One region of the Paenibacillus sp. B-A-8 genome, then DNA from elsewhere that is predicted to be linked to it. Evidence: riboswitches for the same ligand, from Rfam matches in the RefSeq annotation. Region 1 holds a riboswitch; each other region holds the start of a gene.
The links. Region 1 has a riboswitch for cyclic di-AMP ahead of ACN6MV_RS00545 (C40 family peptidase). Riboswitches for the same ligand answer to the same signal wherever they lie in the genome.
Positions count from the first base shown of each region.

Region 2: another riboswitch for cyclic di-AMP. It lies ahead of ACN6MV_RS16860 (APC family permease); the one in region 1 lies ahead of ACN6MV_RS00545 (C40 family peptidase).
Region 3: another riboswitch for cyclic di-AMP. It lies ahead of ACN6MV_RS16050 (C40 family peptidase); the one in region 1 lies ahead of ACN6MV_RS00545 (C40 family peptidase).

Region 1 is NZ_CP183882.1:108,163-116,042, reverse strand. Features, by position in the region: gene ACN6MV_RS00550 (hypothetical protein) at 1-808, shown strand, start outside; cyclic di-AMP (ydaO/yuaA leader) riboswitch at 1,023-1,161, shown strand; gene ACN6MV_RS00545 (C40 family peptidase) at 1,215-1,643, shown strand; cyclic di-AMP (ydaO/yuaA leader) riboswitch at 2,004-2,145, shown strand; gene ACN6MV_RS00540 (C40 family peptidase) at 2,151-2,642, shown strand; gene ACN6MV_RS00535 (GNAT family N-acetyltransferase) at 2,872-3,357, shown strand; gene ACN6MV_RS00530 (c-type cytochrome) at 3,485-3,841, shown strand; gene ACN6MV_RS00525 (4a-hydroxytetrahydrobiopterin dehydratase) at 3,933-4,220, opposite strand; gene ACN6MV_RS00520 (hypothetical protein) at 4,448-4,741, opposite strand; gene motA (flagellar motor stator protein MotA) at 4,948-5,751, shown strand; gene motB (flagellar motor protein MotB) at 5,735-6,550, shown strand; gene rluF (23S rRNA pseudouridine(2604) synthase RluF) at 6,659-7,360, opposite strand; gene ACN6MV_RS00500 (ATP-binding protein) at 7,350-7,880, opposite strand, start outside.
Region 2 is NZ_CP183882.1:3,773,094-3,780,973, forward strand. Features, by position in the region: gene ACN6MV_RS16840 (ABC transporter ATP-binding protein) at 1-726, opposite strand, end outside; gene ACN6MV_RS16845 (iron ABC transporter permease) at 813-1,847, opposite strand; gene ACN6MV_RS16850 (FecCD family ABC transporter permease) at 1,847-2,902, opposite strand; gene ACN6MV_RS16855 (iron-hydroxamate ABC transporter substrate-binding protein) at 3,123-4,130, opposite strand; gene ACN6MV_RS16860 (APC family permease) at 4,333-6,150, opposite strand; cyclic di-AMP (ydaO/yuaA leader) riboswitch at 6,274-6,432, opposite strand; gene ACN6MV_RS16865 (disulfide oxidoreductase) at 6,630-7,094, opposite strand; gene ACN6MV_RS16870 (DsbA family protein) at 7,091-7,843, opposite strand.
Region 3 is NZ_CP183882.1:3,621,822-3,629,701, forward strand. Features, by position in the region: gene ACN6MV_RS16020 (response regulator transcription factor) at 278-604, shown strand; gene ACN6MV_RS16025 (winged helix-turn-helix domain-containing protein) at 610-933, shown strand; gene ACN6MV_RS16030 (hypothetical protein) at 1,089-1,298, shown strand; partial or broken gene ACN6MV_RS16035 (hypothetical protein) at 1,530-1,724, shown strand; gene ACN6MV_RS16040 (DUF6803 family protein) at 1,844-2,329, opposite strand; gene ACN6MV_RS16045 (TVP38/TMEM64 family protein) at 2,501-3,082, shown strand; cyclic di-AMP (ydaO/yuaA leader) riboswitch at 3,266-3,397, shown strand; gene ACN6MV_RS16050 (C40 family peptidase) at 3,402-3,869, shown strand; gene ACN6MV_RS16055 (hypothetical protein) at 4,098-4,283, opposite strand; gene ACN6MV_RS16060 (Ig-like domain-containing protein) at 4,509-4,886, shown strand; gene ACN6MV_RS16065 (CueP family metal-binding protein) at 5,031-5,585, shown strand; gene ACN6MV_RS16070 (ketopantoate reductase family protein) at 5,838-6,794, opposite strand; gene ACN6MV_RS16075 (MarR family winged helix-turn-helix transcriptional regulator) at 6,847-7,158, shown strand.

The DNA of each region.
Region 1 (7,880 bases):
CTGGCAAAGCATGAAGGAGCAATTTTATATTCTGATTCTGCTCTTCATCTATCGACTGCTCTGGGGCTACTTTATGTACGGCTTCATCCGGTCTGCTATCGTTCCAATTCTACTGCGCTACCCAGATAAAGACGCTGGAGGCAGTGGAATGGGTAGACTACTCTATTATGTCGAAGGGCAGTTCAGCTTGAACACAGATCCTGAGATACGTAATTGGTTATGGATGTTCCTAGGGCTTGTTCTCTTACGACTGCTGCTCTCCCCCTTCATAAGAGCAGGATTACTGCATGAACTCCATCAAGAGAGAAAAGGAGAGCGAGGCCTGTTCTTTTTTCCCGGCATGAAGCTTTATGGATTTCCAGTGTTTATCTTTAGTTTAATCGAATGGGTGCTGGCTCTATTGCCGTTATACTGGCTCGCTCCAAAAATGTACGGGCTGTTCTTATCTTCCTTTCTGAACTCCTCTTTGTTACTTCATCTAGTTCCATACGTATTGGCATGGCTTATATACATCTTTATCGTTCGTCTGTTCCTTCTATATATGCAGTTTGGTTATACCAGCGGTACGGGGATGTTCTCCTCCCTATTCATCTGTATAAAGTCACTGATTCCTGCACTAGGCATTTCAATCATACTTGGTGCAGCGGGCCTTATCCTTCTGCTGGTGTGCGGACTATCCGGTATCTTCTGTCCTGGCCTGCCGGCACTTCTTATTCGTCAACTCTCATCACTGCCCTCGACACTTTTCAAAATGTGGGGAATTTCCGCTCAATATCATCTATGGCGCAGTAAAGCATTTCCACAATAATTTATGGCATTACAACACATAATATAAGAGTCCCGGTTCCTAAATCAGGAGCCGGGACTCTTTCGCGTTACAGACAAATTATGGCGATTTGCAAATTCGTAAAGACTTTGTTACAATAAGTCCTGTTCCATTAGTAACAAGTTTGTAATCATTTGAAACGATTTCTACATAACTTCATGTATTCATCGTAGTCTTGTCGATAAGTCACTATCTGGTGCATAAAACGCCGAATTCCTTGCACCGGGAAGTGGGGGAACCATATTTTGGGTGAATTGATCTCGCTTTGCAGTGATCATAGGGGAACCTTCTACCGAATCCTTAAGCTAACCTCACAGGCATTGGAAGGGGTACAATTTTTTTGAAGAATTTAAGAAAAGCATGCGTCGCTGCGGCGCTGGGACTTGTGATGGCGTTCTCTATTGGTGGAGGAAGTGCCTTTGCAGATTCTAAGATGGATAGTGTTATTTCAAAGACAATTGGAGTTGCCTATAAAACCGGAGGCACTAGCACTGCCGGGTTTGACTGTTCTGGATTCACTACGTATGTATTCAAGAAGGTGGGTCTTTCTTTGCCCCGCACTTCAAAAGCTCAATATAATGTTGGAACTCCTGTAGCCAAAAGCAAATTGCGTTCAGGTGACCTAGTTTTCTTTAACACATTGGGCAACGGCGTATCCCATGTCGGCATTTATGTTGGAAACGGAAAATTCGCACAATCATCATCTTCATATGGCGTGACCATCACTTCACTTAGCCAGTCCTACTGGGCCAATCGCTACGTTGGCGCTAAAAGAGTAATGAGTACTTCCTCATATCAAGCTGTAGCCTACGATTAATACTTCCCCACAACTATAACCTCACAATTACAACTATATAGACCTGGATTTGATTATCACCTTAATCGAATCCAGGTTTTCTTTTGCCTTATTATAATCTTTACACCTCTAGAACAGACTTTAAACACTTTTATTTGATAAAAATTTCAATAAATATAAAAATAAGTTTAATATTATCGCTTACATATGCATTTTGTCTTTAAATATATGAATTTTTCTGCATGATTAGGTTAAAAACGATTGCCAAGCGGCACTCTGTTTGTTACAATAACTGCAGTAAGATTTTAGTAACATTTTTGTAATCATTAAGTTGTTATTTACAAAGGTTTTGTCATGTATTGATTACAAGCTATTCCTAATCAACAGTCTGAGCCGAGTTTCCTAACTATTAGGGAAACGGGGGAACCAACTTTGGGTGAATTGACCTCCATTTTTAGAGGGGTCATAGGGGACCTTCAACCGAACCCTTAAGCTAACCTCGTAGGCATCTGGAAGGGGTATAAACTTTTGAAGAAGAAGTTAGCAGCAGCTGTACTCAGCTTTTCCATTATCTTCACCATCGGAGCAGGAAGCGCTTTCGCGGATTCCAAAATGGATAAAGTGATCGACAAGACCATCGGAACTAAATACGTATCCGGCGGGATCTCCACAAATGGATTTGATTGCTCCGGATTTACAATGTATGTTTTTGATAAAATCGGTATCAACCTACCACACCAATCAGGTTCCCAGTATCAAATGGGTACTGCTATCTCCCGAGATGATTTAAGATCAGGAGATCTTGTATTCTTCAATACAAGTGGTAAGGGTGTTTCCCACGTCGGCATTTATGTCGGTGAAGGCAAGTTTGCACACGCATCTTCCTCACGCGGTGTAACGATTAGCTCCCTGAGTGATAGCTACTACGTAAAACGCTATATCGGTGCTAAACGGATTATGAGCACTGATGCTTATCATTCTGTTGCTTCTGAGACAGAAGATAATGATGATGTTCAATAAGTAGAACGTACATAGGCTCTTTTCCAAGATGTTAATTCTTGGGGAAGAGCTTGTTTTTTTGTCTTATTTAATATTTACCCCTCTCAAAATTTGTAAAACAGTATTCCTTATAAATTTTCTGAGTTGATGACCCCTCTTTTTGTATATAATTAGTTACAAGTATAGACGCCTTCGGCACTCGTAAGGACGGCAAGCGTTATAACCCTCGTGAAAGGAGGTCTTTGACCTTATGATAAATCCTTCGGTTACTTTTCATGTAACTCCTATGGAGACTAGTCACGCGGAAGAGATATGCAATTGGAATTACACCCCCCCTTATAATATTTACGGCTGGATGCCGTGGGAACAAATGCAGGCTCTAGGCATCGAGTTCGGTGATCCTCAGCTACGGAATGAGCAATATGTCTCCATATTAAATGGGCAAGAAGCTTTGTGTGGATTCGCGCAGTTGTTCCCGATGGAAGGTGTTGTACGTTTGGGGATTGGCATGCAACCTGATCTGTGCGGCAAAGGGCTAGGGAAATTATTCATGGATGCAATCGTGCAAGAAGCCTTGCTTCGTTATCCTGAGCGTGAGATTGATCTAGAGGTATTGACCTGGAACCAGCGTGCGATCCGAACTTACCAAAAGTGTGGATTTACGATTACAGATACGTATGAGCGCCTAACCCCATCAGGAAACAAACCTTTTTATTGCATGGTCTATGAGAAATGATATTAAAATCCATATTTTTCAATCAATTGATGGTATTATCGTTCATTTTTTTGTCACAAACCCTATGATAACGCTTCACCTTGAGCTATAATGTAGGGAGCAGCTTACATAGAAGGGACGAACTGGGATGCAGAAATGGATCATGAGCGGTTTGTTTTTTGCCGCCTGTGCCTTTGCGGTAGTACTTATGTTTACACTTCCAGGTAAAGAAGAGGTAGCTGAACAGAATAAACCCACAATGCCGGTAGTTCAGTTGGATGCGGCAAAGGCAGAAGCAACCGTGAAAGCCAGCTGTATCACCTGTCACGGCGATCAGCTTCAAGGTGGAGTTGGCCCTAGTCTTCAAAATGAAGGCGGTCAGCATGATGCTGAAGAAATCTACAGCATCGTCACTAAGGGACGCGGTCAAATGCCTTCCTTTAAAGAAAAGCTAGCCCCTGAGGAGATCGCAAACGTCGCCCTCTGGCTCTCAGAGAAAAAGTAACAGTAACTACTACCTAAGCAACTAAAAACGCCCGTGCCAGAAGATAGTTCACTATCTGCGCACGGGCGTTTATTTATGAGTTTGGGTGACACTAACGATTTTTCTCAAAGGCTTCATTAAATTCATGTGCCTCTCGAATATCTAGAGCTGTAATACCGTCTTCCTCATTTGATTTCAGTCGTAAAGTCACTGTCTTATAATCAATCGTAATATGTGGATGGTGATCAAAGGCTTCTGAAATGGTGGCTACTTCATCAACGAAAGCAATACCCTTCATATATTGGCTGAACATATATTTTCGCACCATGGTATTCTCTTCGAGCTTCCAACCTTCCAGCTTGCTGATCTGCTCACGCAGTTCTTCTTCCGTAAATAACAATTCGTTTCCTCCCTTACTAAAAATTGCAGTAAAATCCGCAGGCCCTTTACTCGTCTTATTCGCTAAACAAAACATCCCTTAGCTTCTGAGGTCCAAGGGATGTGCCAGGATAAAGGCAATATTTTCGATTAAATGTATTCAAGAATCCCAGCGATTATAACTCGGCTACACCAATTTTAACACGGGCTACTAACTACGGGCAAATTACGCCCCGCCGCCCCCTCTTCCTAAATCAAAACAACAGAGGCTAAATCCTCTTCTCCGACTAAAATATTAATGCGGTGCGTGTCCTTATCGTAGATGATAACGCCGCTCCCCACCTCAATCATAGGTTCATTACCCAGCGCGAAGAAAAGATCCTCAGCCAGCGCCTCCCATACCTCCATCTTGGATTCCTGGGGCAATTCTTGCCACTCTTCCGGATCCATTTCAAAAAATAAGTACCCATCGGAAATTCTTCCGACAGCCTCAGTCAAATCCGTTAGGATTTCACCGTAATCTCTACCATGCTTTACACCCACATGTATCACTCCGTTTTCTCCACAGATGAATAATTACTTACCTTATCCATTATAGCCGAAAAAATGACTTCACAAAAAACGGAATGATGTCGATAAATAAGAATATACGTTATTCGGTTTCGCACAGAGTGCCTTGCCGCTATTTCAAGGATGATATACGCGGCTTTGTCGGAACACATCTTATAATCTCATGGACGAGGTGCATAATGGAAATTTCAACAATACTCGGTTTAATTTTTGGTCTAGTTGCAGTAATTTGGGGTATGATCCTCAAGCACGCTCCTCTTCACGCTTTAGCCACACCCGCTGCTTACGTTATTATCTTAGTGGGGACGGCGGCCTCCATCTTTATGGCCTTTCCAATCTCGGAGGTCAAAAAGATTCCAAGTCTGTTTAAAATAATTTTTGTCAAAAAGAAATTAATCAGTAAATCCGAATTAATTACTATGTTCATGGAATGGGCTTCTATTACACGGCGTGAAGGTCTACTGGCTCTTGAGTCTAAAGTCGATGAAATAGAAGATAACTTCCTCAGAAACGGCATGCGGATGATTATTGATGGGAATGATCAGGACTTTGTCCGCGATGTTCTCATGGAGGACATCCACGCCACAGAGGATAGACATAAAGCAGGTGCACTCATTTTCACACAAGCAGGTATGTATGCTCCTACACTTGGCGTGCTCGGGGCTGTTATCGGACTTATCGCCGCTCTGGCTGATATGAGTGATATGAACAAATTGGCTGCAGCAATCGGGGCGGCCTTCATCGCAACACTACTCGGTATCTTTACAGGTTACGTATTATGGCATCCTATTGCCAATAAGCTAAAACGACTTTCCAAACGTGAAATTGAAGTTCGAATGATGATGGTCGAAGGTCTATTGTCCATACAATCCGGTGTATCCACTATTGCCATCAATCAGAAGCTTGCTGTCTTCCTAACACCTTCGGAACGAGCTAAGTTAAATGATGAGAAGGAGAGTGGATCGGGTGAGCAAAAAGACTAGACACGAAGAGCATGAAGAACACGCCGATGAATCGTGGCTACTGCCTTATTCTGATCTTATGACCCTTCTGGTAGCCTTGTTCATCGTAATGTATTCTATGAGTGCAACGGATGCCAAAAAATTCGAAGAGATGAGTCAAGCCTTCAGCTCCGCTCTTAATGGCGGTACAGGTGTTCTTGAAGAGCGGGCGGCAATGCCATCTAAGAGTCAAGAAGATTTAGGAAAAAATGATCAAATGGATAAATCAGTAGCCAAGAAAAATGAACAAACAGAAATGGCTAAGCTGCGGCAAAAGGAACAAGAAGATTTAGAGAAGCTTAAAAAGCAGTTTGATCAATATATCAGCAAGAACGGTCTTACCGATCTTCTCAGTACTAAGCTCAATCAGTCTCAGCTTATGATTACGATAAGTGATAACGCGTTGTTCGCTTCCGGACAGGCTGTGGTTAAGGATGATTCTCGGCAATTAGCAAAGTCCATCTCAACCATGCTGCAGCAATTCCCGGATTATGATGTAGTTGTGCAAGGACACACCGATAATATCCCTATCTCTAATAGCGACTATTCTTCCAACTGGGACCTGAGCGCGGATCGTGCTCTTCAGTTCATGAAGATCCTGTTAACGAATACGAACCTGAATCCACGCAAGTTTAGTGCGATTGGATACGGGGAGTACCACCCTATTTCTGAAAATACTACAGCTGTTGGACGAAGTAAGAACCGCCGGGTTGAAGTGTCCATTATTCGTAAATATCAAGAAACCAAAGAGTTCTCAGGTATTGCTCCTTCCGATGAATAATGGTTGTCCTATTTCAAAGCATAAAGAGCTGTCCCAAGGTCTTAGACCGATGGAACAGCTCTTTTTTTGATAAATTGTATTCATAATTAGATCACTATTTCTTCTAGACTATAGAAGTTTGTAGTTCAGTGTAGCTCCAAGTTCTTGCTTTTCTTCAGCAGACAATTCACGCCATTCTCCAGTTTGTAATGCCCCTAGACGAATATTCATAATCCGAATGCGTTGCAGCTTTCTAACCTCGTAGCCAAAAGCGCTGCACATACGGCGAATCTGACGATTCTTGCCCTCCGTCAAAATAATACGGAATACACGCTCTGTAATACGAGTGACCTCACAAGGTAGCGTCTTCTCACCTAATATCTTTACGCCGCTGGACATGCCGGTAATAAATGATGGCGTAATCGGTCTGTCTACAGTAACCACATACTCTTTTTCATGCCGACCTTCGGCCCGTAAAATCTTGTTAACGATGTCCCCATCGTTAGTAAGCAGAATCAATCCTTCTGAATCCTTATCGAGACGCCCAATCGGGAAGATTCGCTCATGATGACCTACAAAATCAACAATATTCCCCTTAATATGCTGCTCTGTAGTTGAAGTAATACCCACTGGCTTGTTTAACGCAATGTAAACCGTCTGGCTTGATGTTTCAAGCGCAACACCATCTATTCGCACATCATCACCCGGAACGGCCTGACTGCCAAGCACAGCAGGTTCTCCGTTGATCGTAACTCTACCGCCTTCCACCAGCTTATCTGCTTCACGGCGTGAACAGTACCCTGTCTCACTGATGAATTTATTAATTCTCACGTTGTCCTTCACTCCGTTCATCCTTAATATTAAGCCAAGGGGTATCCGTACCAGCTGCAGGCAGCTTGATCATAACAGTTGTCCCTTGACCTACTTCACTTTGTATATCCAAATGACCCTTATGAGCCTGAATAATACGTTGGCTAATCATTAGCCCAAGGCCTGTTCCCGACTCTTTATTAGTAAAGAAGGGTTCACCCAGCTTAGGCAACATATCCTTAGGAATTCCTTCACCTTGATCTGAAATAAGAATGAAGACAGAGTCCAAGGTGTTTCTTAGCTCCATTGAAATCACACCACCATCTGGCATAGCTTCAATTGCATTTTTGACGATGTTTATAAACACCTGCTTTAGCTGGTTCACTTCACAGTGTACGGTAGATGGATGTTCAGAGAATATGGCACTAAACTGAATCCCAAACAAATGAGCTTGACTGTCTAATAGAGAAACTACATCACCAAGGATGTCCCGCACATCTTTTTCCTGGAAATGAACAGCTTGAGGCTTGGCCAAAATCAA
Region 2 (7,880 bases), 3.2 Mb from region 1:
CGCCTCAATTCCAAACACTTCCCGCAGTACTTCTGGTGTCATAACTTGAGTAGGTGAGCCTTCACTAACCACAGTACCGGACTTAATAGCTACCATATGCTGCGCATAACGAGTAGCATGATTCAGATCATGCACTACCATAATAATGGTACGGCCTTCTTCCTCATTCAGCTTTTGCAGTAGCTGTAGAACTTCAAGCTGGTGCGCCATATCTAGAAATGTTGTTGGTTCGTCCAGGAATAGAATGTCTGTTTCTTGTGCCAATGCCATTGCGATCCAAGCACGCTGACGTTGTCCTCCGGACAAGCGGTCAATCGGACGGTCATGGAAAGACTCCATACCTGTAACAGTGATAGCGTTAGAGATAATGCTGAGATCCTCAGCTGTCATTGTGCCGAATCCTTTTTGATGCGGGAAGCGACCATAGCTGACAAGTTCAGAGACCGTTAGTCCGTCTGGAGCCGTTGGGTTTTGCGGTAGGATCGCAAGCTGACGAGCTACCTCTTTCGTAGAAAAGTTATGGATCGATTTGCCGTCCAGCATCACGCTGCCGCTCTTAGGCTTCATGATCCGGGCCATAGTTTTAAGAATTGTTGATTTACCAGAGCCGTTAGCGCCCACTAGTGCGGTGATTTTTCCCGTAGGGATGGATAAGTTCAAACCTTTAACAATTGTAGCCTCTGCATACCCAATACTTAATTCTTCTGTATTCAAACGTTCTGACATGTTAACCACTCCTTAAAAGTTTTATGAAGCTATGCTCCTAGAATGAACTACATAATTTATCTTGCTTCGTAAGAAAGAGCTTAGTTTTACACTTTTGATTTGGCGAGTAAATACAAAAAGTAAGGTGCACCAATGATCGCAACCACGATGCCTGTTGGAACTTCTGCAGGCTGCAGAACCCATCTTCCGATGGTATCCGCAGTAATCATAAGGAGTGCCCCTGTCAAAGCACTAGCCGGTAATAATACCTGATGACGGGGTCCCACAAGCTTGCGGGCTAGATGTGGTGCAATTAAACCAACAAAGCCAATCCCTCCGCTTACAGCGACACAGGAGCCGGCAAGTGCTACTGCTGTTACCAGAAGGAGAATACGTTCCTTCTCCACGCGCATTCCAAGTCCTAATGAAGTATGATCTCCTAGATTCAATACATTAAGAATACGGGCCTTATAGAAGGCGAACGGTAACAGAATCGCTATCCAAGGCAGCAGCGCAAGGACAAATCTCCAATCGCCACCCCATATTTTCCCGGCGATCCAAGTCGCTACAAATTGATAATTATTAGGATCAAGCCGAAGGGCTAACACAAGCTGGCAAGCATTGATTCCGGCAGCGACCGCAATCCCGATAAGGATCAACCTTGTTGGAGACAGACCATCTGCTTTCCGATATGCAAGAATATAAATTAAAGCGGCGGTTAAGCTAGCTCCTCCAAGCGCTAAAAGCGGCAAAACGAATACCGGAGCTGCTGTTGTAGCCGGAAAAAACGAGATGAAAATGATTACCGCAAAACCTGCACCCGCACTAATGCCCAGCGTAGCCGGTTCAGCAAGTGCATTCCGAGCGAGACTTTGTAAGATACAGCCTGACACTGCAAAGCCCGCTCCAACTAACAATGAAATAACGATGCGAGGTAATCTGAAATCAAATAAAATTAGCTTTTGCTGATGAGTTCCATCTCCCAGCAGTGTATGTAATACCTCCCGGGGGGATAGACGCATAAATCCTGTATTCATACTGACAATAAATACAACAACGATCAAAATGGCAAGCAGCGATAACACTGTAATGGCGCGTGTGCGGCGTTCTTTTTCATTAGGAGAAAGGGTTAATCTGTGCATTACAGCTCCCCCTTACGCTTACTCGCCAAGTAAATAAAGAAAGGTACACCGATGATGGCTATTAAAGCGCCTAGCGGCGTTTCATAAGGTGCATTTATCATTCTAGCGGCGATATCCGCAAAGATAATCAATAAGCTCCCTAGAATCGCCGAGCAAGGAATAATCCAGCGATAATCTACACCAACGAAATAACGTGTAACATGTGGAATAATTAGTCCTATAAAAGCAATCGGGCCAACCATTGAGACTGCACTTCCGGCAAGAACGACTACAACAATCATACATGCCAACTGCACTAATCTTGTCCGCTGCCCCAGACCAACAGCAACTTCTCTTCCTAAGCTGAGCAAAGTGACGGACCGCGATAATATCATCGCTGCGATTAATGCCACGAACACCCAAGGAAAAATAATCTTGATCTGAGTCCAGCTCGCCCCACCCATTCCTCCAGCCAGCCAGAAGGCAATATCCTGGGATAAGTTAAAAAGAATAGCTATACCCTGACTAACAGCAACCAGTAATGCACTTACCGCAGAGCCTGCGAGCGTTAAACGTAACGGTGTAAGGCCATTAAAAGATAGCGACCCAATTCCGAATACGATAAATGAGGCTACAGCGGCACCTATAAAACAAAACAACATAAGTGAAGTGAAGGAGAGCGAAGGTGCAAAAGCAAAAACTATGGCCAGCGCTACACCTGCTCCCGCATTCAAGCCTAACAGACCTGAATCCGCCAGCGGGTTTCTTGTCATGCCTTGCATGATTGCCCCTGCTACTGTGAAGCAAGCACCGACCATAGCACCTGCTATCGCGCGTGGAAATCGCAGTTCTCTTATCACCTGATGTTGCTGTAAATCTGGATTGAAATGAAATATTGCTTCCCATACCGTAGCTAGCTTGATATTTGCCGCACCCACCGAGACCGAAAGTGCCAGTCCAAAGGCAATAGCAGCAAGTCCAATCACTAGAATACCCATTGCAGCTGCCGGTCGGGTATGTAGAGCTTTTTTTGTATCATTTTTATTGCGATTTGCGAAATCTGAGGGTGAAACCATGAGTCGTCTCCTTAATCGATAGTTACATTAGTCTATATGATAACAACAATCATTCTCATTATCGCAAAAAAAATTAGGTTGTACAATTGTAGGAGTAGTTTTTCCGTAATATGGGAATGGTTTATAAAAAAATGGTGCAGATCTTAGTATCCTAAGATACTTGATCTGCACGCCCTTCCCCACCAAAAGATCAGTCTCATTCATGGTGAATTACGACTTTTTATTTCACAAGACTTTCTAACACATCATCAATAATTTTGCCGCCAGCGTTCGCACCACTGTATAACCAGCTGCTTGTTGAGCTCATTTCATGCACATTACCAGCTTTTACAGCCGGGATACCTTTCCAAATTGCACTGTCCAGGATCTCCGAACCCTCAGTCTTATCACTGTTTACAAGAATAATATGATCTGCCGTCAGCTCAGAAAGCTTCTCTAGCGAGATTGGATTCCAAGTAGCTCTTGTACCAACAGGAATTTCTGTTACTAAGTTAGGCAGCGTTACACCAAGGTCTGTGTATAACACAGCACCACTACTGCGTGTTTCATCTACAATATAGAAGTTCTTTTGTACCAACCATAAAATCGCCACGGACTCTTGACCAATAGCTCCTTCAAGCTCTTCTTTCGCAGCAGCCGCTTTGTCTTCATACTCTTTAATGGCTTTCTCTGCTTCAGGGGTCTTGTTCAGAATTTCACCAATCTTGAGCAGCGATTTACGCCAATCTTGATTTAGTTCATCCCCAATCACATAGGTCGGTGCAATCTTATTCAGTTGGTCGTAGATACCGTTCTGTACAGAAGACTCCGATGGGATGAGAATAAGATCCGGAGCAAAGCTGGTTACTGCCTCGAGCGGAAGATCGTAGCTAATGGTAGGCACATCTTTCAATTCAGCGGCCAGATAATCCTGAACACCATTCGGTACGGACCATTGTGCTACTGGAGTCACGCCCAGAGTTACCAGAGCATCCTCCAAATAAGAACCCAGTACACGCGTTGGATTAGCCGGAATCGTTACTTCATGCCCCATTGCATCCGTTAACGTCTTAGGCGCTGCAGGAGCTTCTGTAGCTTCAGCAGTAGGTGCTGCCGTAGACTCTGATCCTGCGTTTGATGCGTTACCGGAATTATTATTACCGCAAGCGGATAAAAATAGCACCATCACCATTAATCCGACCATCGTTAATTTCATGCTTCCAAATCTTTTTCTGTTAAACCAAAACATTTAATACCCTCCTAGTGTGTACAAGCTATGTTTTCTCAAAGATGTTGACTGTCTCTGTCTCACTTTTAAATGATATTGATTCTCATTCTCTATGTCAACATATAAATTTTAAATTTTGTGGATTTGTAACAATTTCCTTCTTTAAAATACAAAAAAGGCTATATTCCGAACGTTCCGGATATAGCCTCTCCTTAAGGGTTCACTATTTATTCAAATGATAAGGGACAGTCGCTACCACAACATCTTTTGAATTCATTAGGTAAGAACGGATTAAAAAGCTGGTCTGATTATGAAGTACAGCTTGCCACCAATGCTTAGTGATAAATTGTGGGATCAGGATCGTGATATGATCCGTTGCTGCGGTCTTCCACTCCACTGTATCAATAAATTTCAGTAACGGACGAATAATACTGCGATATCTGGAACGAAGTACAATCAGGCGTACACCTGGGTTCCACTCCTCCCACCGTTGCTCCATCTTTTGGATGTCCTCTTCATCAAATCCAACATATACTGCTACAACATTATCCGTTAAAGACTTGGCATAGCTAATGGAATGCAGTACAGCACGTGTTACACCGGCAACAGGGACAACAACCGTGCTGCCTTTAATCAAAGGTTTATCTGTACTCGGGCATATACGAAGCTGATCTGCAGTGTTCAAATAGTGCTTGTGAATCCGGTGGAACACGAACATTACAGCAGGTAAGAAAATGAAAGCCATCCATACGCTTGAAAATTTAGTGATGATAAAAATAAGCGTAATCGTCAATGTAGTCAGCATACCAATGGTATTTACAACAAATCTTTTTTTCCATCCCGCTGGTTTGGTTTTAAACCAATGAACCATCATTCCTAGCTGTGACAATGTGAATGGAATGAAGACACCAACCGCATAAAGAGGAATCAGGCTTTCTGTATTTCCGTGGAATGCAGCTACAAGCAGTGCTGACAGAACACCTAGAAAAATAATACCATTGGAGAAGCCTAGACGGTCACCACGAACCATAAAAGCATGCGGCATATATTTATCTTTTGCAAACATAAATGCAAGCAGCGGGAACGCTGAGTATGCCGTATTTGCCGCCAAGAACAAAATTACTGCTGTGATACCTTGAATGAAAAAATATAAAGTTCCGCGACCAAAGGTCGATTCAGCGATCTGAGAAACAACTGTGGCCTTTTCGTCAGGCACTATGCCGTACCAATACGCCAGGAGTGTGATGCCTGTGAACATAAATCCAAGTATAACTCCCATGACCATTAAGGTCTTGGCTGCATTCTTTTCTGCAGGTGCTTTAAAGTTTGGAATAGCATTAGATACAGCCTCTACACCCGTAAGAGCCGAACAGCCAGAACTGAAGGCTTTTAATAGTAGAAACAAACTAACATTAGAAACAGCAGCGCCAATTTCAGGGACATTCGCATGCACGCCACCTGCTGCATATTTAATAATACCGGAGATAATCAACACTACAATCGACACCACGAACAAATACACTGGGATTGCGATGAATGAAGCTGATTCTGTAACTCCGCGAAGATTAATTAAAGTAAGAAGAATAATAACGGATACTGCAATAAGAACGGTGTGATTATGAAGACTTGGAAAAGCCGATGTGATCGCATCCGTCCCTGCCGACGCACTAACAGCAACGGTCAGAATGTAATCCACTAACAAAGACCCTCCTGCTAAAAGCCCTGTCGGAACACCAAGATTACTCTTGGCAACGATGTAAGCTCCGCCTCCCTGAGGATAAGCGTAGATCGTCTGCCGATAGGATAAAATCAGGATGGCCAGCAGGCCCAATACGGCTAATGCAATTGGCAGGGAATACCAGATGGCAGTAAACCCTGCAGCCACTAGTACAATCAGAATTTGTTCCGTTCCGTAGGCTACAGACGAGAGCGCATCAGAAGACAGGACAGCCAGTGCTTTAACCTTGGATAACTTTTCATGATCGAGTTCGTTCGACTTCATCGGACGCCCGATCAATAGTCGTTTTACCTTGCTTACCATGGTGGATACAGTTCCTTTCTTTGGGAGCTGAAACGGAAATTCCGCGCGCTGTTTTCATTGGTGGATTTCATAAATGCAGACACTAAAAATAGCATACGGAAATGATCCGCATGCTATGCATGGTCATTATCCCACCTTTGCTTACGAGGTTAGCTGGCGGATTCGGGCTGTGGTATAGCCCTACGGTTTAAGTCCAATTGACCCATTCCGATTCACCCCATTGGCACGAATGCCAAGTTTGGTTCCCCCGTTTTTCCTAAGAAAACTCAGCGCATATTCAACTTCTCACAAGGTCTAATATTAGTCTACAAAGTGGTTACAGTAAAGCGTTGAAAAAAATGAAAAAAGAATGAAAAAACATCCAGTAAGCGCAAATACAGCGTCTTATTGGATGCTCTCTTTCATTCTCTTCAATTATCCCTCTGGATCGTGTTTTTAATCACTTTTCACATTTTTTCGGATCACTTAAAGTTAGAAAATCAAAATCCTAAACTTTCCTCTGTATCTAACTCCATCACTTCTTCTTCCTTACGTCCGTACCAAAGTAAAATACTAATTAAAGCAAAAGCGATTAACGCAAGGAATGGTATCGTAATGAATCCAAAAAAGTTCAAGTAATCCTTATTACAAGGAACACCAATTGTACAAGGAAGAACTTTACTTAACGCAGGAATTTTCTGTTCCGCATAGTGATAGATCGAGATACTGCCACCAATCAAGCTTAGTGGAAGTACATAAGGGATTATCCGTTTATCCCCTCGAAACGTTGCAATTCCCAAGAGGAATAACTGAGGATACATGAAAATTCGCTGGAACCAGCAAAGCTTACAAGGTTCATATTTCAATACTTCGCTCAAATACAAGCTACCGGCAACAGCAACTAAAGAGACGAACCAGGCCAGATACAGGCAGTTACGCTTGCAAAAAGATAGGAACTTTGTCACTTTGCCTCCACAGCTTTTGCGGCGTCATTAATTTCAGTTGAAATCGCTTCAATGTTAAATGGATCCGCAGTCTTTACTCCATTGATGTAAAGGGATGGCGTTGTAGTTACCCCTGCTTCAGTAGCTAGCTGCATGCCCTTATTTAGGTCATCTGCAAACGTACGATCCTTGATATCTTTACGCAGCAGTTCGTAATCGATAGCTAACTTCTCTTTCTCCGCAAGGCTTACTAAGAAATCTTCAGTTGCCCATTCTTCGCTCTCATCACCTTGCTGTGCGTATACAGCATCGTAGAACTTCCAGAATTCATCTTTATTCTGATGATATACAGATAATGCAGCAAGTGAGGCAGTCTCAGAGTCTGGACCAACGAAAGCCATATTTACAAAGTAGAGCGCTGCTTTTCCCTCGTTGACAAAATCTTGAACAATCTTCGGTTTAACTGAAGTTGCAAATTGGGAACACGCTGGACATTTTAAATCACCAAATTCAACAATTTTAACAGGTGCATCCTCTTTACCGACTCTAGGTAGCTCACTGTAATTGAATTCCACTGGTTCTCCCGTAGTGGCATTTTTTGCGGCATCTTTCGAAGCTAACATAAACAATCCAACAAAAATGATGACTACTAAAGCAATTGAACCAATAATTAAAATTCTCGTCTTCTGCTTTTGTTGCTCCTGTTCTACCCGCCGTTTCTCTTGTTTGCTTAGCTGGGGAACGCTTGTACTTTTATTAGGTTTACTCAAGGAGAATTCCTTTCTGTCCTCTGTGGACTAATGTAGT
Region 3 (7,880 bases), 3.4 Mb from region 1:
GAATTTTTATTTGCTGTAGGCAAATTTTGTCAGTAAGTTGAGCGACGAAATGTACTAGAAATAAGTCCATAAAAATCACATTCTTTCAACATTGAGTCCACACATAATCCTTCTACAATGGAAATGATAAAAGAGAGCTTTTTATAAAGGAAGTAAACCAATGGTTTTATTTTGGTTACCGTTATTGATTCTCTAAATTTGTTGATATGAGTTAGTTCTTACAATTTTATTCGTTGCTTTCTTTTCATTCCGAACATCATAACTACCATTGAGTATGATGACTAATCATCGAGTATTAATTATTCATAGTGACCGAAATATCAGAAATTTGCTTCGGATTTTTTTATTGGAAAAAGGATTTTCGATAAAGGTAGCAGCAACGTGTAGTTATGCGTTAACTATGGTGAAAAAGCATTCTTTTAATATCATCCTATTGGATGACTTATTGCCGGATATAGAAGAATCCCATGTTCTCGAAATCGTTAAAGATACTAAATGGATACCACTCCTTGAGCTTTCTGCGGGCAAAGCAACATTGGATAAAGTGGGTTGTTTTGGGGTGGACAGTTACTTGGTCAATCCTTTTCATTTACAGGAAAGTTAAGCCGAATGAATTCTTTATTGAGCAGATCAACCCTAATACAAGCTTCACAAGTTCCTCTAACAGAATTACATGTTATGGATTCGTCGGATATGAAAATACGATTAGATGATAACGAGCTTTATATGCAGGGAACATCCATTCCTTTAACTAAAAAAGAGACTGTATTACTTGTTACACTTGCAAAGAGTAAACAACGTGTATTTACCCGTAAAGAATTGGTAGAGGAAATGTTTGGAATTGATTATAGGGGAGGATACCGAATTGTTTATACCCATATAAAAAACATACGAAAAAAACTTAACAGTGCAGGTTTGGAATATAGTCCTTAACAAACCATACGGGGAGTGGGATATAAGTTCCTTGTTTCTAGAGAGGACGAATAATGAACTCATGGGTCTAAAGGATTTGTAATGTTCTTTATAACTGTTTGATAATCCATTCTTTCTAAAGCTTTCAGGGAAGAAATATTAAAAGGCGGGTTGATATGAAATTATCGCGAAAGCTAATGCTCTTTATTTCCACCGTTACTTTGCTACTGACGATTTCACAAGGTACATACGCTATTCTTGGAATGGAATCTCAAATAGAACATATTGCTTCGCAAAAAATGATATCCAACAGTTCAATGGCGATGGCATTGATTAATGAGAAATTCCCAGGTGAATGGATATTAAAAGAAGGAAAGTTGTATTAAGGGGACCTTATCATTGATGGTAGCGATGTAGTGACGGATTCCATAGGGAGCTTAACAGGAGACGAAATTATTATATTCAAAGGAAATAAGAGTGTAGCTATATCAGGCGAGATGGAACAGGGTGAAGCAATGCTACCTGAAATCCAACTGCTATGAACGAATTTGTCAATTCCCCTGTATTCCCCTTTTAACCAAGGTGTTTTCAATCCTTTGGGCATAGAGACAAAACCTGATGCCATCTATATGAGCCGCAAGACAATGACGAACATCCGCCAGAATCTGTTCTGGGCTCTTGGTTACAATACACTGGGGATTCCTATTGCTGCTATCGGTCTCTTGGCTCCTTGGGTCGCAGGAGCAGCTATGGCACTAAGTTCTGTATCCGTAGTTCTAAATGCCCTTCGCTTACAACGAGTAAAACTATAATGATTTAGCGATACAGAAATCCTTTACAAAAACAAAAGTTTGTGACACCTACATTCGATGTTTTCTATAAAAAAAGACTTCGAAGTATATCTTCGAAGTCTTTTTGCAATCTTTCTTTATTACTGATTCATACCAGCCATTCCGCTTACAATCTCAGGATTAACCATCCCAAAGATCATGGCGATGTGTGCAACAACGAGAAACCCGCTGACGAGAATAAAGTGAAGCTTGAGCTTTCCTTCTTCCGAACGTTTACGGCCGATAAGCCCAAGCTCCAAAAGAGCCAGAGGCAGCAGGAAGAATACGCCACTGAGGTAAAATCCAACCGCGACTACGTCTACCCAGGAATGCCACTCTCCATTTACGGTCAGAGGGACAAAAGCTGTCGGGAAGAGATACAAGAAAACTCCTGTAAAGTAGAGACCGGCCAAAATACTGCAGATTCGGTTAAACGCCTTTAATCCACCCTGGACGTTTTTGTTGAAAAGGATAAAGAACTCGGTTACTGTAATAGTCTCAGCAAAAATGACGGGGATTGCCATAAAGATGATCAGATTCCACGGCTGGCTGTCCATAAGAAGGGACATGTAATGAGTCATGTTCATTGATTAATTCCCTCCATTTATATAATTACTGCAAGAGTTATCATATGTGGAAAGTTTGTAGAAGAGATTGGAGAAGGAGTATCAATAGATGGAAAATAGAGTTGAAGATATAGAGTATAGAATTCGTTTAGAAGATAGGTATACTACGTGGATTGAAAGTGAAGGGGAAGTATGGAATACCTAGGAGTGGATTCAGAATTACTCATGCGGTGGCTGATGGTATGGGGAGCCTGGGCAGTCCTCATAAGTTTATTGATAAATGTGGTCATAAGTGTTGTAGGAATCATTCCATCAGTGGCACTAACGACTGTGAATATGTTAGTCTTTGGTGTGGTTCCCGGGTTTCTTCTCTCTTGGATCGGAGAAGTTTTAGGGGCAGCCGTCTCTTATCTTCTTTATCGCAAAGGTACCTTAACTTATAAGGAGAAATATCGTCCGAATAAAACCATCAAATGGCAGTCCCAGATTCAATCATTAAGTCCGAAGCGTCAGTTTTTTAGCATAATAATTGTCCGATCAGCGCCGTTAATTCCTTCATCATTAGTCACTCTAATCTGCGTTATTTCCAAAGTAGGCTTTTCAAGTTTTATAGTTGCTTCTGCGATAGGTAAAATACCATCGTTGCTACTTGAGACACTCATTGGCTATGGATATGTTAATCTAATGGACACTAAATTCAAGTTAATGATTACAATTTTGTTTCTTTTATTGAGCACCATTATTTTTTATCTTGATAGAAAGAAAAAGGGATAATGCATGGACAATAGAAAAATAGTTACTTATATAAATAGGGTTTTTGCGTAATTAAAGCTCGAAAATCTGCATTATACACTAAAAAAGTGTAGAAACTATGTAGTTTAAAAATAAAAGTATAAAATTTGTGAAAGCATTGACAGGCGATTTCTTGATATATTAAAGTGTAATTAGTTACAAAATATTAACCAACTGCCGAATTTCGTATTGAAAACGGGGGAACCATTCCGGGTGAATTATTCTTGTGAGCAAGAGAATATAGGGAACCTTTAACCGAACCCTCAGCTAACTCCGTAGGCATTGAAGGGAGAACAAGGTTCTGAAGAAAGTCATTTTATCTTTACTAGGAGCTGCAGTTATTTTCACAACAGCTGTACCAAGTACTTTTGCAAGTGAGGTAAAACTGGAGAGTGAAGTGAATCAGGTACTCGGGACACCTTATTTATGGGGTGGAACCACTAAGGCAGGATTCGATTGTTCCGGATTCATCCTGTATGTACTAAAAAAGTTTAATGTGGATGATCTTCCACGCACTTCCCAGTCACAAGCTAAAGTAGGGACACCCGTTGCAAAAGAGAACTTACGATCAGGAGATTTGGTGTTTTTTAATACCTTTGGTAATGGTATCTCCCATGCCGGAATTTACTTAGGCGACGATCAATTCGCCCACTCCTCAAGCAGCAAGGGAGTAAGCATAAGCAAGTTGTCCGAAAGATACTACAAAGATCGTTATGTTACGGCTCGGCGTGTAGTAGATAAAGAGAGTTATCTTAGTATGGTTAATTAAGTAATAGGTGAGGGGGTATCCAGCAGCCATATATGGCTGCAGGATACCCCTAGTTTTTTAGAAGATCCCAGAACGGTCTGTTTTCTCATTTCCCTAATCCCACAGATTCCTCCTCAACATACAAAGGAGTCCCCTATATATCATGGGGACTCCTTTGTATGTTGGTCACTAATATCTTTTCAAATGGATATAATCATATGTTTGCTCTAGGGTATGTATGTGATGTTCTTATAACCTAATATCAATAGTTTGCCCACGATATTCGTCCAGTATATTTGCCTTTGGGTTTTGAATGGGTTCTTTAGCATGCTCGTGATTGGTGATTTTTTTGTCTCCTGTTCCCGTATGCATTCCATCCATTCCACAGTTCTTTGGCATATTAGCTGAACCTGATAATCCACTTAACCCATTCATATAATATTCCTCCTAGTAGTATAATTCAACTCTTTAATACCCTCTCATGGTAACACTTAAATGTACATTTTATATGTGGTAGGTGAGTAGAAGCCCAATTTCTTTTGGTTGGACAACTTGGAAGAAGTCTACACTCTCACTCGGATTCGTTAATTATTTTTAAAAAGAACATCATATCTTCATACTTTCTCCAAAATGTATTGCTATACTGTGAGGAGATTAAGAATGAAGGTATTGAAAAAAGGTGTATTAACAGCTACATTATCTGTAGCTTTTTTAACATTAACAATCACCAGTCCAGCTGCTTTAACGCCAGCGACACAAGCGGCACAAGCGGTAAAAGTAACTTCAATTGCAGTCAAAGGCCCTTCTAATCCTTTAAGGCCATCTGAAACCTTTCAGCTGAAGCCCACCGCGGTGACCTCACCCAAAGGCGGGAAAATAAAGATAACCTATTCTTCAAGTAATTCTAAAGTAGCAACGGTAAATGCAAGTGGATTAGTGACAGCGGTTGCTTCAGGAAAGGCTACCATTAATGTAAATTCAGGCGGCAAAAAAACATCTGTAGTAATAAATGTGGTAACTTCTGATCACAAACACTGATGCTTAACAAGAGAATTATGAGCATGATGCCAGTAAAATTATAAACTGAATCCCAGCAGTTCCTGATCCCTGGAAATAGATTGGCCAGAGCAAAAGATGTAATATTAAACGGCACTAAATGTAAAAAGGAAGGTAGTAAATTTCATGAATAAAAAAGTATTTATGTCCACGGCTATAGCGATAACTTTGATTGGTGTAGCTTTGGGCACCTATACAATCGCTGACAGGGGAAAAACTGAGCCGATTGGTGAAAAGCTAGCCCAAACAAACGATATTAAAAAATTGGTGAATGACTACAGCATGGGTAATGCCAAAGCCAAATCGGCTTCGATTACATCAAATCAGCTGACAGTGACAACGGATAATGATCAAAAATTGACCTACGGCCTGCCGAGGGATGAGTTTTTCGTTTCAATTGCGCCTTACGTTAGCCAAACACATCCCTGTGCCATACATAACCTGGCTGGGTGTCAGGGAGAAATGGCGAATACATCATTTAATGTCACCGTAACCGACCACAATAACAAAGTGGTAATAAAGGATGTTATTAAATCCCATGACAATGGTTTTATTGATCTCTGGCTACCGCGAGACCAAACGTTTCACGTAACGATTGATTACGATGATAAGAACAGCACCTCTTCCTTCACAACATCGGAAGGGGACAATACTTGTATCACTACGATGCAGTTATCGTAAAATCTACAAGTGGATAGGACTCCGGAACTCTAAAAATAGGGCGCTCCAGTAGCCACTTGGCTTGGGAGCACCCCTTTGGACTTTTGGGAACCGATAATATTTCATTCGCACCGTCTGCAACACTATCTGATTATATTGGAGATCACCAGACGCTGATCAATTTCCTGAATTAATTAAAAAAATCAATTCTTACATAAGCGTGAATAAAAAGGACAATCCTGATTAAGGGGGGATGCTTAGGAGGTGCAGTTTTCATGTCCCCTTACACAATTCTTTTAAAAGATTTTTTCGTAACTTATCAATAGAAGGGGTAGCCACATTACTCTTTTTGATTAGCATATCAAATTCTTCCTGAAGGCAGATCATCTCGGGTTTTGCTGCGGCTGTATGCTTTGCCATGGCTGTTTCAGCAAACTTTGTGCCCATGATAATTTTAAAAATTGGGGCAATCATAAAAACGGGAAGTTTTAAATAGTGAAGTTTTGAAGGTGTGATTTTAATGCCTAATTTAGTCAACACAGCAAAGCCTTCTTTTATCCCCAGAACCATTAATTTAATATCTGCATATGATTTTGCCAAAGCAAAATTATTACTATTATATTTATAAAGAGCGTTACCGATACTTGTAACCATTGCCACATGCGTTTTCTGCCACATATCCATGTTACTAGTTACAACTGATGAAATACCGGCATTGTTAAAAATATCTACTATTTTTTGTAGCCTTTCGGTTTTTTGGCGACTGTATTCTGAAAATGTAGTGGTCTGAAAAGCCCGCATGAATCCCTTGCCGATAAAGTAATGTACCCGGCCGTCTACACGTTCTCCTCCTGCGGACGGAAATCCTAGCATCAGGCGGTCACTACCCACTGCATGAACCCATTCGTCATAACCAGATGCTGTATTGACTACAAAGACAATATTTTTTGATTTATTTTGAGAAAGTATCGGCAATACACTGACTATCTGTGTTTTTTGCATTACTACGATTATGTAATCGAAAATATTGTCTGGCAACAGATGTTCAATCAAATTTACCTTTGCAATTTCTTCTCGGTTGTTGCCTGAATTCACGAGAATCATCCCGTTTTTTTTCAGGTCAACAAGTCTTGTCCTCCTTGCAAGGACAGTGATATCATATCCTGACAACGCAAGTCTCCCAGCGAAAATACTCCCGATTGTGCCTGCACCATAAATAAGAATTTTCAAGTGATCTCTCCTCTAAAAGTAATTAGTAATACCAAAGAAATAATATCAGCATATAGGACTCGCTGGTAAAGTATCACTGATCGAATTGGCCAATGTGCTTAACCTGGATAAAAGTACAATGAGCAGGACTGTAAATAATCTTGTAACCGATGATTGGGTTGAACGGATTACGGACCCAGAAAATCGACGTTATGTCCAACTAAGGCTAACAAAAAAAGGGTGGATACTCCATGAGAATATAAATTCCGTACTTCATTCGTATTTCGGGAGTGTAATGAATGATATTCCGGAGAACAAACGAACACAGGTTGTAGAGAGTCTGGAACTATTAATTAATGCGATAAATAAGAATAACTGCTGTTAGCCATTCGATGGGAACTTATATTTATTATTGGAGGTTCACCTACAATCTGCATAAAAAGTTGATCTATTTCATTGTTAAAGATCAACTTTTTATTGCACTGTGATAAAGTGAGAAGAGACACATTGTAGGGAGATTAATGACATTAATGTGGGCACTTTAATGTCATTTTTGTCGGATGACAAGAGTATGTTCCGCATAGAACCCGCATAAATTGCGGTTTATTTTTTTTTACGGTACTGATTGCCGAAATAGGCCAAGAATGTGTTCCGTTAGCCGATATAATTATGTTAGAGGACAGGACATGTAATCTAAGAACCGTATGTGCTTATCAACTTTAACTTAAGTTTTATTATAATCCATTCATCTGAGAAGCGAAGCTCTTTTCCTTAAATAATTGGTGTATCATCGGCTAAAAAAGCCAAACCTTCTATCCAAAAGCCGCCACAATTTAAGGTTTGCCAACCTGCTTGTTCGGATCGGTACAATAACACATGCATATAGACGTATAAACGCCTCTACCCTGCCGACATGCCAGTTCTGATCCACTTCTGAGGTTTATAGTTATTGCGTGTTAGCGATATGCATCCTACAATGAGGATCCTGAATTCTTAAGGACAGAGATAAGAATGGATCTCAGTTAGCGGTGGATTCAATTTATGGACAATGCCATTCCAGAGGCTCAGAAAAGTTTAGAAAACCGACCTTTTCCGGCGTTCTTGAAT